Regions from separate parts of the Undibacterium sp. GrIS 1.8 genome, predicted to be linked through region 2. Evidence: predicted binding sites of a transcription regulator. Region 2 holds the regulator's gene; each other region holds the start of a gene.
What was found. The regulator FliA, encoded in region 2, starts transcription of late flagellar genes. The targets are predictions, from matches to a motif close to CTAAAGTTTNNNNNNNNNNNGCCGNTA.
Positions count from the first base shown of each region.

Region 1: a site for FliA is predicted at 2,045-2,071, ahead of AAKU64_RS00935 (flagellar protein FlaG). Genes of this name have one in related genera too.
Region 3: a site for FliA is predicted at 2,581-2,607, ahead of AAKU64_RS10085 (flagellin N-terminal helical domain-containing protein). Genes of this name have one in related genera too.

Region 1 covers NZ_JBEONQ010000001.1:215,858-220,151, forward strand. Annotated here, with positions in the region: gene AAKU64_RS00930 (DEAD/DEAH box helicase) at 1-1,536, opposite strand, end outside; gene AAKU64_RS00935 (flagellar protein FlaG) at 2,210-2,587, shown strand; gene AAKU64_RS00940 (pyridoxal phosphate-dependent decarboxylase family protein) at 2,964-4,294, shown strand, end outside.
Region 2 covers NZ_JBEONQ010000014.1:16,453-20,746, forward strand. Annotated here, with positions in the region: gene flhF (flagellar biosynthesis GTPase FlhF) at 1-1,152, shown strand, start outside; gene AAKU64_RS08550 (MinD/ParA family ATP-binding protein) at 1,145-1,999, shown strand; gene AAKU64_RS08555 (RNA polymerase sigma factor FliA) at 2,006-2,737, shown strand; gene AAKU64_RS08560 (flagellar motor protein) at 2,719-3,459, shown strand; gene motD (flagellar motor protein MotD) at 3,468-4,253, shown strand.
Region 3 covers NZ_JBEONQ010000017.1:51,429-55,722, reverse strand. Annotated here, with positions in the region: gene AAKU64_RS10090 (O-linked N-acetylglucosamine transferase, SPINDLY family protein) at 1-2,006, opposite strand, end outside; gene AAKU64_RS10085 (flagellin N-terminal helical domain-containing protein) at 2,701-4,294, shown strand, end outside.

The sequences.
Region 1 (4,294 bases), on a different contig from region 2:
GGTTTTCATACCAGCATCGGCCGGACGTTCTACACGTTCTCTTGGCGCGAAACTTGGTCGTGCGGCTCTGTCGTTGCGGTCACCCCGGTCGCCTCTATCAGAGCGATCGCTGCGGTCACCTCTGTCACCACGGTCACCCCGGTCATTACGCTCAAATTGATTGGTGCGGCTTGCACGTTCGTTGTTCCAGGTATCGTCGCTGGCTGGGCGCTTATTCTTATCGAGTAAAAGCGGTTCGTTACCACGTGCCATTTTTGCCAGAGCTGCTGCAATTTCTATCGCAGGTACATTATTTTCACGCTCGTAGTCTTCAATCACGGATTGGAATAAAGCCAAATCGCCAGAGGCCAGAGTCAGACTGATTTGTTCTTTAAAACGAGCAATCCGCACATCATTCACCGCCTGGATAGTCGGCAACTCTAATGGTGAAATTAACTGGCGGGTAGAACGCTCTATCGATTTCAATAAACCTTTTTCACGCGGAGTGATGAACAAAATTGCCTCACCGCTGCGGCCTGCGCGACCGGTACGACCAATACGATGGGTATAACTTTCCGGATCATGTGGTACGTCGTAATTAATCACATGGCTGATACGCTCTACGTCCAGACCACGGGCGGCAACGTCGGTGGCGACCAAGATATCGATCTTGCCGTCTTTGAGTTGTTGAATCGTGCGTTCGCGTTGCTGTTGTTGTACGTCACCGTTGATTGCGGCAACCGAGAAGCCTCTTGCTTCCAGCTTGCTTGCTAATTCTTCCGTACCCAATTTGGTACGCGAAAAAATGATCATGCCGTCAAAGGTTTCTGCCTCCAAAATACGGGTCAAGGCATCCAGCTTATGCATGCCGCTGACCAGCCAATAACGTTGGCGGATATTGTCGGCGGTACCGGTTTTGGCAGCGACGGTAATCTCTGCCGGATTGTCGAGATAAGTTTGGGCAATGCGCTTAATCGCGGATGGCATCGTGGCGGAGAACAAGGCCGTCTGACGAGTTTCTGGTGTCTCTTGCAAAATACGCTCTACATCATCAATAAAACCCATGCGTAACATCTCATCGGCCTCATCCAATACCAAAGTTTTAAGCTTGGATAAATCCAGCGAACCCTTGTCCAGATGATCAATCACACGACCAGGTGTGCCAACCACCACATGCACGCCACGACGTAATGCCGATAATTGCGGGCCATAGCTCTGGCCGCCGTAAATTGGTAATACATGAAAACCCGGAATATGCGTGGCATAACGCTGGAAGGCTTCTGCCACCTGAATCGCCAATTCGCGGGTCGGTGCCAGCACCAAAGCTTGTGGCGTCGTTTGCTTGATATCAATGCGCGACAAAATCGGCAGCGCAAACGCGGCGGTTTTACCGGTACCCGTCTGCGCCTGACCCAATACGTCACGATTTGCCAGCAGCGGCGGAATCGTCGCAGCCTGGATCGGTGATGGGGATTCGTAACCGACATCTTTTAAAGCGCGTAACAGCGGTTCGCTTAGATGCAAATCAGAAAATAAGGGGATTGGGGTATCGGACATAGTGCTCTCAGTTCTTATCAGGGCTAGCTCCGCGAATGCGCAGCCAAAGAGGCGTAGTTTACTCTTTTGTGAGAGCGGCGGGGCTGAGTTTGTGTGGATGAGGGAGTATGGCTTGAATTGGTTTGAATTGATTTAAATAGATTTAGCCGATCAGATGGTCAATCAGTATGAGCAAATGTCAGCAAACATGACAAAAGTGCATGCGCCTCTATTCTGCTACTGCAGCGTTTCCGTAACGCTGCTTTACGCTGGTGATTACACCAGAAATACTACTTGAACTCCTCCTTAAATTAATACTCCCCTTATGTATATTTAAGTTGTCCATACATTTACTCACATATAAGCCAATTTTTTAACAAATCATGGGGAGTATATTCATATCAGCCGATATCAGCATGGTAATCGATTTGTAAAATCACAAAATCAGATTGCAAACCCGAAAACTAGCACGCTAGATTCTGCACGGCATCGCTGAGTAGACAATATTTTGCTTAGACCTAAAAATAAGCTCAACTTTTCGGAAAACCGACCGATAAACCTAGTAATCCCTTATTCCGCCCCAAGCTAGAAAATTGCGTTTTGTAGGGACAAAGTTGCGTTGATGCAGCAAATGAAGTGGCGCATACAGCGGCACAAATCAGGTTTGTAGTATTTATTTAGTATTGGAAATGATATGAGTATCAGTCAAATAACAGGTAGCGGCAACGCCGTCTCCAGTGCGCCTGTGCCAGTGCTACAAACCGTTGCGTCTGCTGCAAAATCTGCAAATGCCACGACTGTCGCCGCGACCAGTAGCACCGACAATCAAGCCGCCTCCACCGCGCCGGTCAGCAGCGCGGAGCTGAAAAAATCGGTTGATGCGATTAATAACTTTATCAACTCTGACAATAGTGTCAATTTCAGTATTGATAATGACTCTGGAAAAGTCGTCATCAAAATCGTTGATTCTCAGACCAACACGGTGTTACGACAAATTCCGTCAGTGGAAGTATTGGCAGTGGCAAAAGATCTGGCTAAATTGCAGGGACTCTTAATCAACGATAAAGCGTAAACCAGCGCTAAACATCCGTCCCCTCACAAACGCTAGGATCAACGCTAGCACCAACGCCAGCCCAAACCTTGTCGGCTAAACCTACAACACGAAGCCGACAACACTAAACAGCCTCCCACGCACAGGCTGGCTCAAAAGCTGATTTGCACCTAGCAACAACTCCCTCACCATCCTCTTCTGCCGTATTTTCTGTTGATTTTTGATTTGAGCTTAGAAAAAGCACTTATTCTTTGCTTGGACTTTTCTATTTTGATTGATAATTAAATCGAGATTTCCATTGAAATAGCGCATGCCGTCTAAATTTTTGCGAAGTGGTAACAGCCTAATGGAAAATCTGGGTTAAAACTAAGTTCAGACCTCACAACTGAGAAAAAGCATGCAAAAGATGTCTGCAGATTCGCTTGATCTACCCGATTCGCTTGACCCTGCTGATCCGCTTGCGTGGCAAGAATTCCGTTCGCAAGCGCACCGCATGCTGGACGATATTTTGGGTTATGCAGAGCACATCCGCGATCGCCCGGTCTGGCAGCCAATTCCAGCAAAGACGCGTGAGCAGTTTCGGCAAAACTTGCCGGTGCACGGCAGCGAACTGACCGATGTACACCAAACGTTTATGCAAAATGTACTGCCCTATGCCGTGGGTAATACGCATCCCGGTTTTATGGGTTGGGTACATGGTGGTGGCACACCGGTCGGTACGGTGGCAGAAATGCTAGCCGCCGGACTCAACGCCAATCTCGGTGGCCGCGACCAGATACCGCTGGAAGTAGAACGCCAGGTTGTGCAGTGGATGCGGGAATTATTTAGCTTCCCAGATACCGCCAGCGGCTTATTTGTCACTGGTACCTCAATGGCAAATTTGATTGCGGTGCTGGTCGCCAGAACTGGTGTACTGGGCACGGAGATTCGTCATACGGGCATCGCTGCCAGCCCGAAACGTCTGATTGCCTACACGTCCGCCGGGGCGCATGGTTGCATCGCGCAAGCCATGGATTTGTCTGGTCTTGGCATGAACGCTTTGCGATTAATACCGATGAACGCCGATTTTCAATTAAATATTGCCGCACTAAAAACCGCCATTGCAGCTGATCGCCAGGCCGGATTAACTCCGTTCTTTATTGCTGGCACTGCAGGTACCGTAGATGTTGGCGCGGTGGATGATTTAGCGGCACTGGCCGATCTCGCACAAAACGAAAAACTTTGGTTCCACGTCGATGGTGCCTATGGTGCGCTGGCGATGTTGGCCCCCGATATTGCTCCGCAATTGGTGGGAATACAGCGCGCCGATTCGATCGCATTTGATTTCCACAAATGGGGGCAAGTGCCGTATGACGCCGGTTTTATTCTGGTGCGTGACGGTGCGGCGCACTACGATACCTTCGCCACGCCAGCCAGTTATTTGCGACGCGAAGCCAAAGGCATGGCGGCAGGTTCGCCCTGGCCTTGTGATTTTGGTCCTGATTTATCACGTGGATTCAGAGCACTTAAAACCTGGTTCACGATTCAAGTGTATGGCGCGGAACGACTAGGCCAGGTGATTTCTACCACCTGTAAATTAGCGCAATACATGCGGCAACAGATAGCAGCCAACCCGGCGCTAGAACTGCTAGCTCCGGTGTCGTTGAATATTGTTTGTTTTCGCTACCGTGGCACTGAGCTTGATCTCCATGTGGCAGACGGAAGCAATATCGACAAAAACAATATTGA
Region 2 (4,294 bases):
ATGACAGATGAGACGATGAGTTCAATTGCGACATCATCGGATCAGCGTGCGATCCCGGAGACGGCCAAATTTCCACCGCGGTTGCAGCAGACTGAACAGGGATGGCAAGCCAGCGAATCGCCTCTGCTCTCAAAATCTCAGCCACACGTGCTAGATAACATAGTCAGCGCCGGTGAGTTAGCCGACGTGATGACTGAAATCCGGTCTATGCGCGGTATGCTGGAAGCGCAATTGGCAGAGATATCCTGGACGAACACCCAAAAACGTCAACCTCAAAAGGCAGAAGTAATGCGAGAGATGCTGGCAACGGGTTTCAGCGCAAGCTTATCCCGTTATCTAGTCGATAAAATGCCAGAATCTGAAACCGTCGCTAGTAGTATGGATTGGATTAAAGCGATTTTAAATCGCAATTTATCCACTATCAATAATGAGAATGAAATTTTAGAAAAAGGCGGCGTTTATGCTTTGGTTGGCCCTACAGGCGTAGGCAAAACCACCACCACAGCAAAACTCGCTGCCCGTTGCGTGATGCGCCATGGCCCTGCCAAACTAGCATTGATTACGACGGATGGTTATCGTATTGGTGGCTACGAACAATTGCGTATTTACGGCAAAATATTAGGTGTGATGGTGCATTCGGTTAAAGATGAATCTGATTTACGGATTGCTTTGTCTGAACTAAAAAATAAACATACCGTATTAATCGACACGGTCGGCGTCAGCCAACGCGACAAAATGGTGACAGAGCAGGTTGCTATGTTGTCTGGTGCAGATGCCAATGTAAAACGCTTATTGTGTTTAAACGCGACCTCTACAGGCGAGACACTTAGTGAGGTCGTTCGGGCTTATCAGGGTAGCGGGTTGGCGGGATGTATTTTGACTAAGCTTGATGAGGCCGCGACTATCGGCGGCGTGTTAGATATCGCGATTCGTCAAAAGCTTCATATCTATTATCTCGCCAGTGGCCAGCGTGTGCCTGAGGATTTGCACATCGCAAACAAGCAGTACCTGGTTGATCGCGCATTCAAATTAAAACGAGAGACATCTGCCTATCGATTGCAAGATGAAGAGCTACCGATGGTGATGGCAAATGCGGCTATGGCTTCCGCCGCGAATACCAATAATGGTTTGCGGGAGGTGTCTTTTGGCTAGTTTTGATCAGGCAGAAGGCTTGCGCCGGATGTTAGAGGCGCCAAGACCGCGTGTGCTCACGTTTTTATCCGCTTTGCGTGACGAAGAAAAAAGTGGCATGCTTATTAATTTAGGTGCTTCTCTTGCGAGAAAAGGGCAGCAAGTCTTGATGGTTGATGCCAGATCTTCGGCCAATAGTATTGGCGCTTGGCTCAATGCAAATACCGAGCAGACCTTGTTGGACGTTGCAAGACAACGGCGTACAATGCAAGAGGCAGTAAAAATTGTATCAGCAGGCTTATCTGTGACGATGCTCTCAAAATATGCGACTGCGTTGGCGCGATTGCCCGCCGAAAATACTAAGCGTTTATCCCGTGTTTTTGATGTTGCTGCAAACAGTGCGGACTTGGTCATTGTGGACAGCGAAATTGATGGCGATGATGCGTTCCCGCTAGCTTCATTTGAAGAGAGCGAAGTCGTAATACAAGTATCTGCCAATGCGGCCACGATTAAAGATGCTTATGGTTTGATTAAACGTGTCAATAACCGTGTAGGCCGTCGTTCTTATGGTATTTTAGTATCGGGTGTAACAGAACCGGAAGCACGATTGGTTTATACCAATATGGCACAAGCGGCTAGTCGATATTTAGCAGTACCTTTGCATTTTGTTGGCTACGTGCCAGAGGACGATCACATGAAAAAAGCAGCGCATTTAGGTCGTTCGGTGATTGATGCATTCCCATTGGCGGGTGCCTCTATTGCGTTTTCTCAATTAGCTGAGCGGCTTGCCTTGACCGCAAGATCAACAGCCCGCTCAACATTAGGTTTACATGGATTGCCAGAGTTAGGTATTCGTCTCGGAATTTGATTGATTATGTACACCGCTAGCGGAAAATCAGATAAAAATTCCCTACTTACGGAGCATGCTCCACTAGTGAAGCGACTCGCTTATCAATTAAAAGCGAGATTGCCCCCCAGCGTCGAAGTTGATGACTTAGTGCAGGCCGGTATGATAGGTCTGCTAGATGCCGTTAACCGTTATGAAGATAATCACGGCGCACAATTTGAAACCTATGCAGTGCAACGCATACGCGGTGCAATGCTGGATGAATTGCGCAGCAGTGATTGGCTGCCGCGTGGTGTGCGCCAAAACATGCGCAAAATTGAAAACGCAATGAACGCATTGCAGCAAAAATTGGGACGTCCACCGCTAGAAACGGAAGTTGCTAAGTTGCTGAAATTGAGTCTGGCCGAATACCAGGATTTGCTGGGTGAGAGTGGTGGACATCAACTCGTGTATTACGAAGATTTTCATGATGCAGATACCAAAGAGCATTTCCTCGATCATTACTGTAACGATCGTTCAGGCGATCCTTTAGAAGATCTTTTGCATGGCGATTTTCGTGATGCTGTGATCTTCGCGATTGATAGTTTGCCCGAGCGAGAAAAGCTACTCATGGGTTTGTATTACGAACAAGAGCTCAATTTAAAAGAGATAGGCGCCGTCATGGGCGTATCCGAATCCCGGATATCGCAACTTCATAGCCAGGCAGTAGCCCGACTCAGGGCTTCTTTAAGGGAGAAAGCGTGGACTGGGCTAGCCTAATTGGATTTATCTTAGTAGTTGTCGGCATCTTTTCAGGCCAACTGATTGAGGGCGGACGCTTATCCTCCTTAGTGCAGCCTGCTGCATTTGTCATCGTTGTTGTCGGCACGATCGGCGCTGTATTGTTGCAAAGCCGGATGCCCACGTTTATCCGTGGTGTCAGGATGCTGAAATGGATTGTTTCCATGCCAGTCGATACCAGTAAAAAAACTATACAAGAGGCATTGATCTGGAGCGTAGTTGCTCGCCGCGAAGGTTTTTTGAGCCTTGAACGTTACATGGAATCCAGCAAAGATCCTTTTATAAGCAAAGGTTTACGCCTTGTTATTGACGGTATTGATCCTGCCCGCATAAAAGATATTCTCGAAGTTGACGTGTCGTTATACGAAATGGAGCAACGGCAAGCCATCAAGATTTGGGAAGCGGCTGGCGGCTATTCGCCAACTATCGGGATTTTAGGCGCGGTACTCGGCCTGATCCATGTGATGGAAAATCTGAGTGATCCCAGTAAGCTCGGTAGCGGGATTGCAGTCGCTTTTGTAGCGACAATTTACGGTGTAGGCCTGGCAAATTTGTTGTTCCTACCTATCAGTAACAAGCTGAAAGAAATTGTCCATCGTGAGGTAGTAAGGCGCGAAATGTTATCGGATATTTTTTACAGCATCGCATTTGGCGATAGTCCTCGAGTGGTGGAAGAGCGCCTGGCAAACCATAAAAACTGATATTAGCCATGGCCAGAAAGAAATATCATGAAGAGAGTGACAACCATGACAGATGGTTAGTTTCTTACGCCGATTTCATTACCTTGTTATTTGCTTTTTTTGTCGTCATGTATGCTATCTCATCGGTCAACGAAGGCAAGTACCGTGTGCTGTCTAATTCGCTTACAGGGGCGTTTGGTAAAGAGGTATTAGTTAAGCCGACTAAAAAAGATACCGACTTAGAGCCTGCGATTAAGTTAGATCCTCTTCCCATCATCAAACCCAGAAATACAGAGCCCTTACGCAAAGAGCGTGAGCAAATGACCGGGATCGCACGCGATATTCTGGCTGTTTTAGAGCCCTTGGTCAGAGAGGGTAAAGTAAGAGTCACACAGACAAGTCGTGGCGTTACGATAGAAATTAATGCAAGTGTGCTTTTTGCCCCGGGCGAGGCAAAGCTGAACGAAGATTCAAATCAGGCATTGAAGGCGATTGCATCGGTGTTAAAGCTGGACAATCACGCCATTCAGGTGGAGGGGCACACCGATAATCTACCTATTAAAAATACTAATTTTCCATCTAACTGGGAATTGTCCGCCGTGCGTGCCAGTACTGTCGTCCGATTATTCACGGAAAACGGCGTTGATGAAAATCGCATGACTGCCGTTGGACAAGGACCGAAAATGCCAGTCGGATCAAATGATACCGCGGATGGCAGGGCCAGAAATCGACGCGTAACGGTCACTATTCTGGCTATTTTGCCAGAATCGGGTGTTGACGTTCCGGTAACATCTGCCGATAAAAGAGCCAATTGAAGCTGGGATCTGCATGTAATATACAGGTGGAATATACAGAG
Region 3 (4,294 bases), on a different contig from region 2:
TTCCCAATCCGGTTAAAACTTCCAAACACAATATAGCCTTTTTCAATTGCCGGAAGTGGAGCGACATCGGATGCAACAGTACTAGGGTTAAATGGCGCACTGCATGGAATGTTGGCAATTTTCTCTGAAAATAAAGAATCAAATTGCCCATTAGGCAATAAGTAATGATCCCCAATAAAATAATCCATTGCTGACAAACCTGTGGTGCCAGGATAGCCAATCCAGGTAACTTGAATTGGTGCAGGCTTTCTGGCGAACAGTGTCAGGCGATTCATCGACGTATGCCCAGAGAGGTCGACCAAAATATCAATTTTATGCTCTAAGATTTGTTTAAAAACCTCATCATCATTTTTTGACTGTATGACTTCCCAGCTAGAAAAATACGACTTCAAGCGAGCGGTATCTTGATCTTCTTCTTGATTGTTATAGTAAGCATATAGCTCGACAAGGTCATACTTGCACAAATGTTTTAGTATGGGCTCAATAAATGTGGCTACTGCGTGGTTATAAAAGTCGCCAGAGACAACGCCTATTCGCAAGCAGCGATCACTGGTCTTATCATTGGTATGGACGGGCCAATGAGAGATTAGAGCTGATTCAAACCGTTTTGCAAAAAGTAAATGTTCTTGAAACAATTCTTTTGCGGTAAGAGTACCCGCCTCACTCAATAAAAATAATAGGGCTGTATTGGCACCATGGTCTTTGGGATCAAGCTCAATGGCTCTACGAAGTAGTCGTTCAGAATCCGCTATTGGTTCAGCAAGAAAGTTACCAAGAATGCCCAAGCTACGGTATGCGACGCTAATCAAGGGATCAAAATGCAAGGCTTTATTAAAACTGGCCTTAGCCTCGATATATTGGCGTTTTTCTACATACACCGTACCTAGATTGTTATAGGCAGATGCAAAATCTGGCCTCAACTCGACAGCCTTTTGCAGATGCAACAGAGCCAAATCTAATTCTTTCAATAGAAATAGAATGCCTCCCAGACAATTGTGCGCATCCGCCATATCAGGCGCAAGTGATGCTGCAAGGATCGCCTCAGCTTTTGCTTCTGGCAAACGCGCCCTCTGTTTGAGTACGTTTGCTAAATTAAGATGAGCTAAAGCAAACTCTGGCTTATATCGAATCAAGTCTCGAAAACAAGACTCAGCTTCCTCAAATTTGGATAGGGCTGCGAGCAGATTGCCTAAATTATTGTAAGCCTCCAGCATCTCAGGATTTAGCTGGATCGCTTGCTTATAGTGCTGCTCAGCAGAAGAGAAATTCTTCATTTGCGTGTAAGCGAGTGCCAGATTGAAATGCGCAATTGGATCATCAGGCAAAATACGCAACGCTCGCTGCATCGACGTCAACGACTCTTCTTTACGATTAAGCTCAAGCAGTGCAATCCCCAAAAACCGCCATGCAAAACCATGCTGGGGATTTTTTTTTGTCAGCTTATTTGCTAAACGCTCTACTTCTTTATACGCACCCTTCTCATACAACTTGACCAATTGATCGACGCCCTCTGAAAACACCACCGATTTTTTGGACGTCAGCGGCCTCAGTTTTGTACTAGATCGATTCTGAGTAGATGCTGTTAAAGAGGAATTGTTCTCGGTTTGATCTGGCGCCGGCGCCGTATTGCTATTTATATTGCTGCTAAAAAACTGTTCACGCAACTTGATAGCCTCTGCAACAACATTGTCATCACCTAGCGACTGCAAGATAGCGATGTAGGCAGACCAGTAGCTATCCGTGGTCGGAGAAGCTTGAATCGCGCGCTCAAAATATGTAAGCGCAGTCAATTGCTCGCCCTGTAATAAGCTTAATTGCCCCAATTGAAAATTGGCATCATCATGCTCCGGGACATGCGTCAGGATTAATTCATAGCACTCTTGTGCTTTCAAATGATTACCGCCTTGCATGTATTGCTTGGCCATGACCAACAATTGATCTATTGCCGCAAGTGCTTGTGCAGGCGAAGAGAGCTGGTTCTCCAAGACTTGGTGTTCCGTGGTCATGACACGACTAACCTCATGGTTTGATTTCCTTTTATGCCAGCGATAACGTGCAACTCGTTAGTACTAAAGAAAACGAATAGCAATCGTAAATAAGACACAGCGCGATCATTACGACATGTGAAAACGCTCTATTTCCATATACTCCCCCATATTTTCATCAAAAACCCCTTACTAACCAATGAATATATGGACACCTAAAAATACTCATATAGAGTATAAAAAAATTAGGATAAAACGATGAAAATAATCGAATAAATTAGTCCACACGACTAGCAGCATCATAGTATTTTTTACAATGAAACTGCCTTATCTCAATCCACTCCGATGAATTATGCGTGTATTGGAGAGATCAACGTGACATTAAGTAACTACCAGAATAGACTTTTATTTATTGCAGACATCGCTGGTTTGGATGCTCAGTTGTCTTATTTTTATCAAGATTAACAAAATTTATTGATAATCTATCTCGAAAATAAGATCAATTTCACCCTCAAGTAATTTGAATTGATGCCGTTTAGCGGGCAAGTAAATAAAACTTTACACCTTAAATAAAATATTTACTTGGGGAAATTCATTAAACTTTTTAGCTATCCGTCCGATACCTGATAGCAACGGCGGTCCTGTAGTCTTAACAAGACAGACCAAAGTTTAAGGCCACTCGCCAATTCAAATAACTTAGGTAAGGAGTATCACCATGGCTTCATTCATCAATACCAACATTGCCTCGCTCAATGCGCAACGCAATTTAACAACGTCCCAAAACTCCCTCGCGACTTCTTTACAACGTTTGTCCTCAGGTTTGCGTATTAACAGCGCAAAAGACGATGCGGCGGGTTTGGCGATTTCTCAACGTTTAACGTCTCAAATCGGTGGTTTAAACCAAGCTGTTCGTAATGCGAACGATGGTATCTCACTAGCGCAAACGGCCGAGGGTGATTTAGCCCAAATCGGTACTAACTTACAACGTATTCGTGATCTGGCTGTTCAGGCAGCCAACGGCTCTAACAGCGCATCTGATCGTGCTGCGATCAATAACGAATCCAATCAGTTGATCTCTGAGATCAACCGTGTTGCTAGCTCCTCTAACTTCAATGGCGTGCACTTACTTGATGGTAGCTTCACTGCGCAAACTTTCCAAGTTGGCGCAAACGGTACTTCAAACGATCAGATCAACATTGCATCAATCGCCAGCGCTCACACGTCATCCTTAGGTGTAGGCTCTAATTCTAGCTACTCCGCTAGTATTTCAGGCGGCACTAACGCAGTTGGTGGTCTCAACTCCGGCGATTTGGTCATTAACGGCTTTAATGTTGGCGCAACTAGCTCTGATGGCGTGTCTAACACAGCATCAAGCGGCAGCGCTATCGCAAAAGCTGCTGCGATTAATGCAGTCAGCGGCCAGACTGGTGTTACTGCAACGGCACAAGCTACAACATTGGCAGGCACGGCAGCAACTGGTTTCGCTACTGCAGTCGCTGCTGGCGACATCAAAATCAACGGTGTTGATATTGGTGCACTGGCAGCAGCAGGATCTGCAGCAGAACGCGGCGCTCAAGTAACAGCAGCTGTTAATGCAAAATCAAGCCAAACAGGTGTTACAGCAACATTTGACAGCACAACTGGTGCCGTATCTCTGGCCGCAGCCGATGCACGAAATATCACGATCACTAAATCGGCTAATGCTGGCGCTAATGACACAACAACGGGCTTGACTACTGGTGTTGCAGCAGCAACAGCTGGCGTCACTACTACAGTTGGTACAGTTAAATTGTCGTCGACAAGCTCTTCTGGTATCACTTTGGCAAATGGCGGTACAGGCACAACATCCGGCACAACCATTACAGGCACAACAGGCAATTCACTTGCAGCTGGCGAACTGACTATTAATGGTGTTGACATCGGTGCGGTTACTGGTGGCTCAACTGCAACGTTGCAAGGTGCTGCATTGGCTACTGCAATTAATGCCAAAACATCACAAACTGGTGTTACTGCAACGAATACTGCTGGTGTTTTAAGTTTTACTAGCTCACAGAATGCAGGCTTCACTATTACAACTAAAGGCAATGCAACATTAGCCAATACCGGTCTTGCAGTAGGTACAACAACGGTAGCGGGTGCTGGTGCAACAGCTTCTGGCTTGAGTGCTGGTAATACAGCGGCTACGGCTACGGTTGGTGCAGGTTTATCTTCATTAGATTTGACTACTGCTTCAGGTGCGACTTCAGCATTGGCAACAATTGATGCTGCTCTGGCATCAGTCAATAGCTCACGCGCTTCCTTAGGTGCTT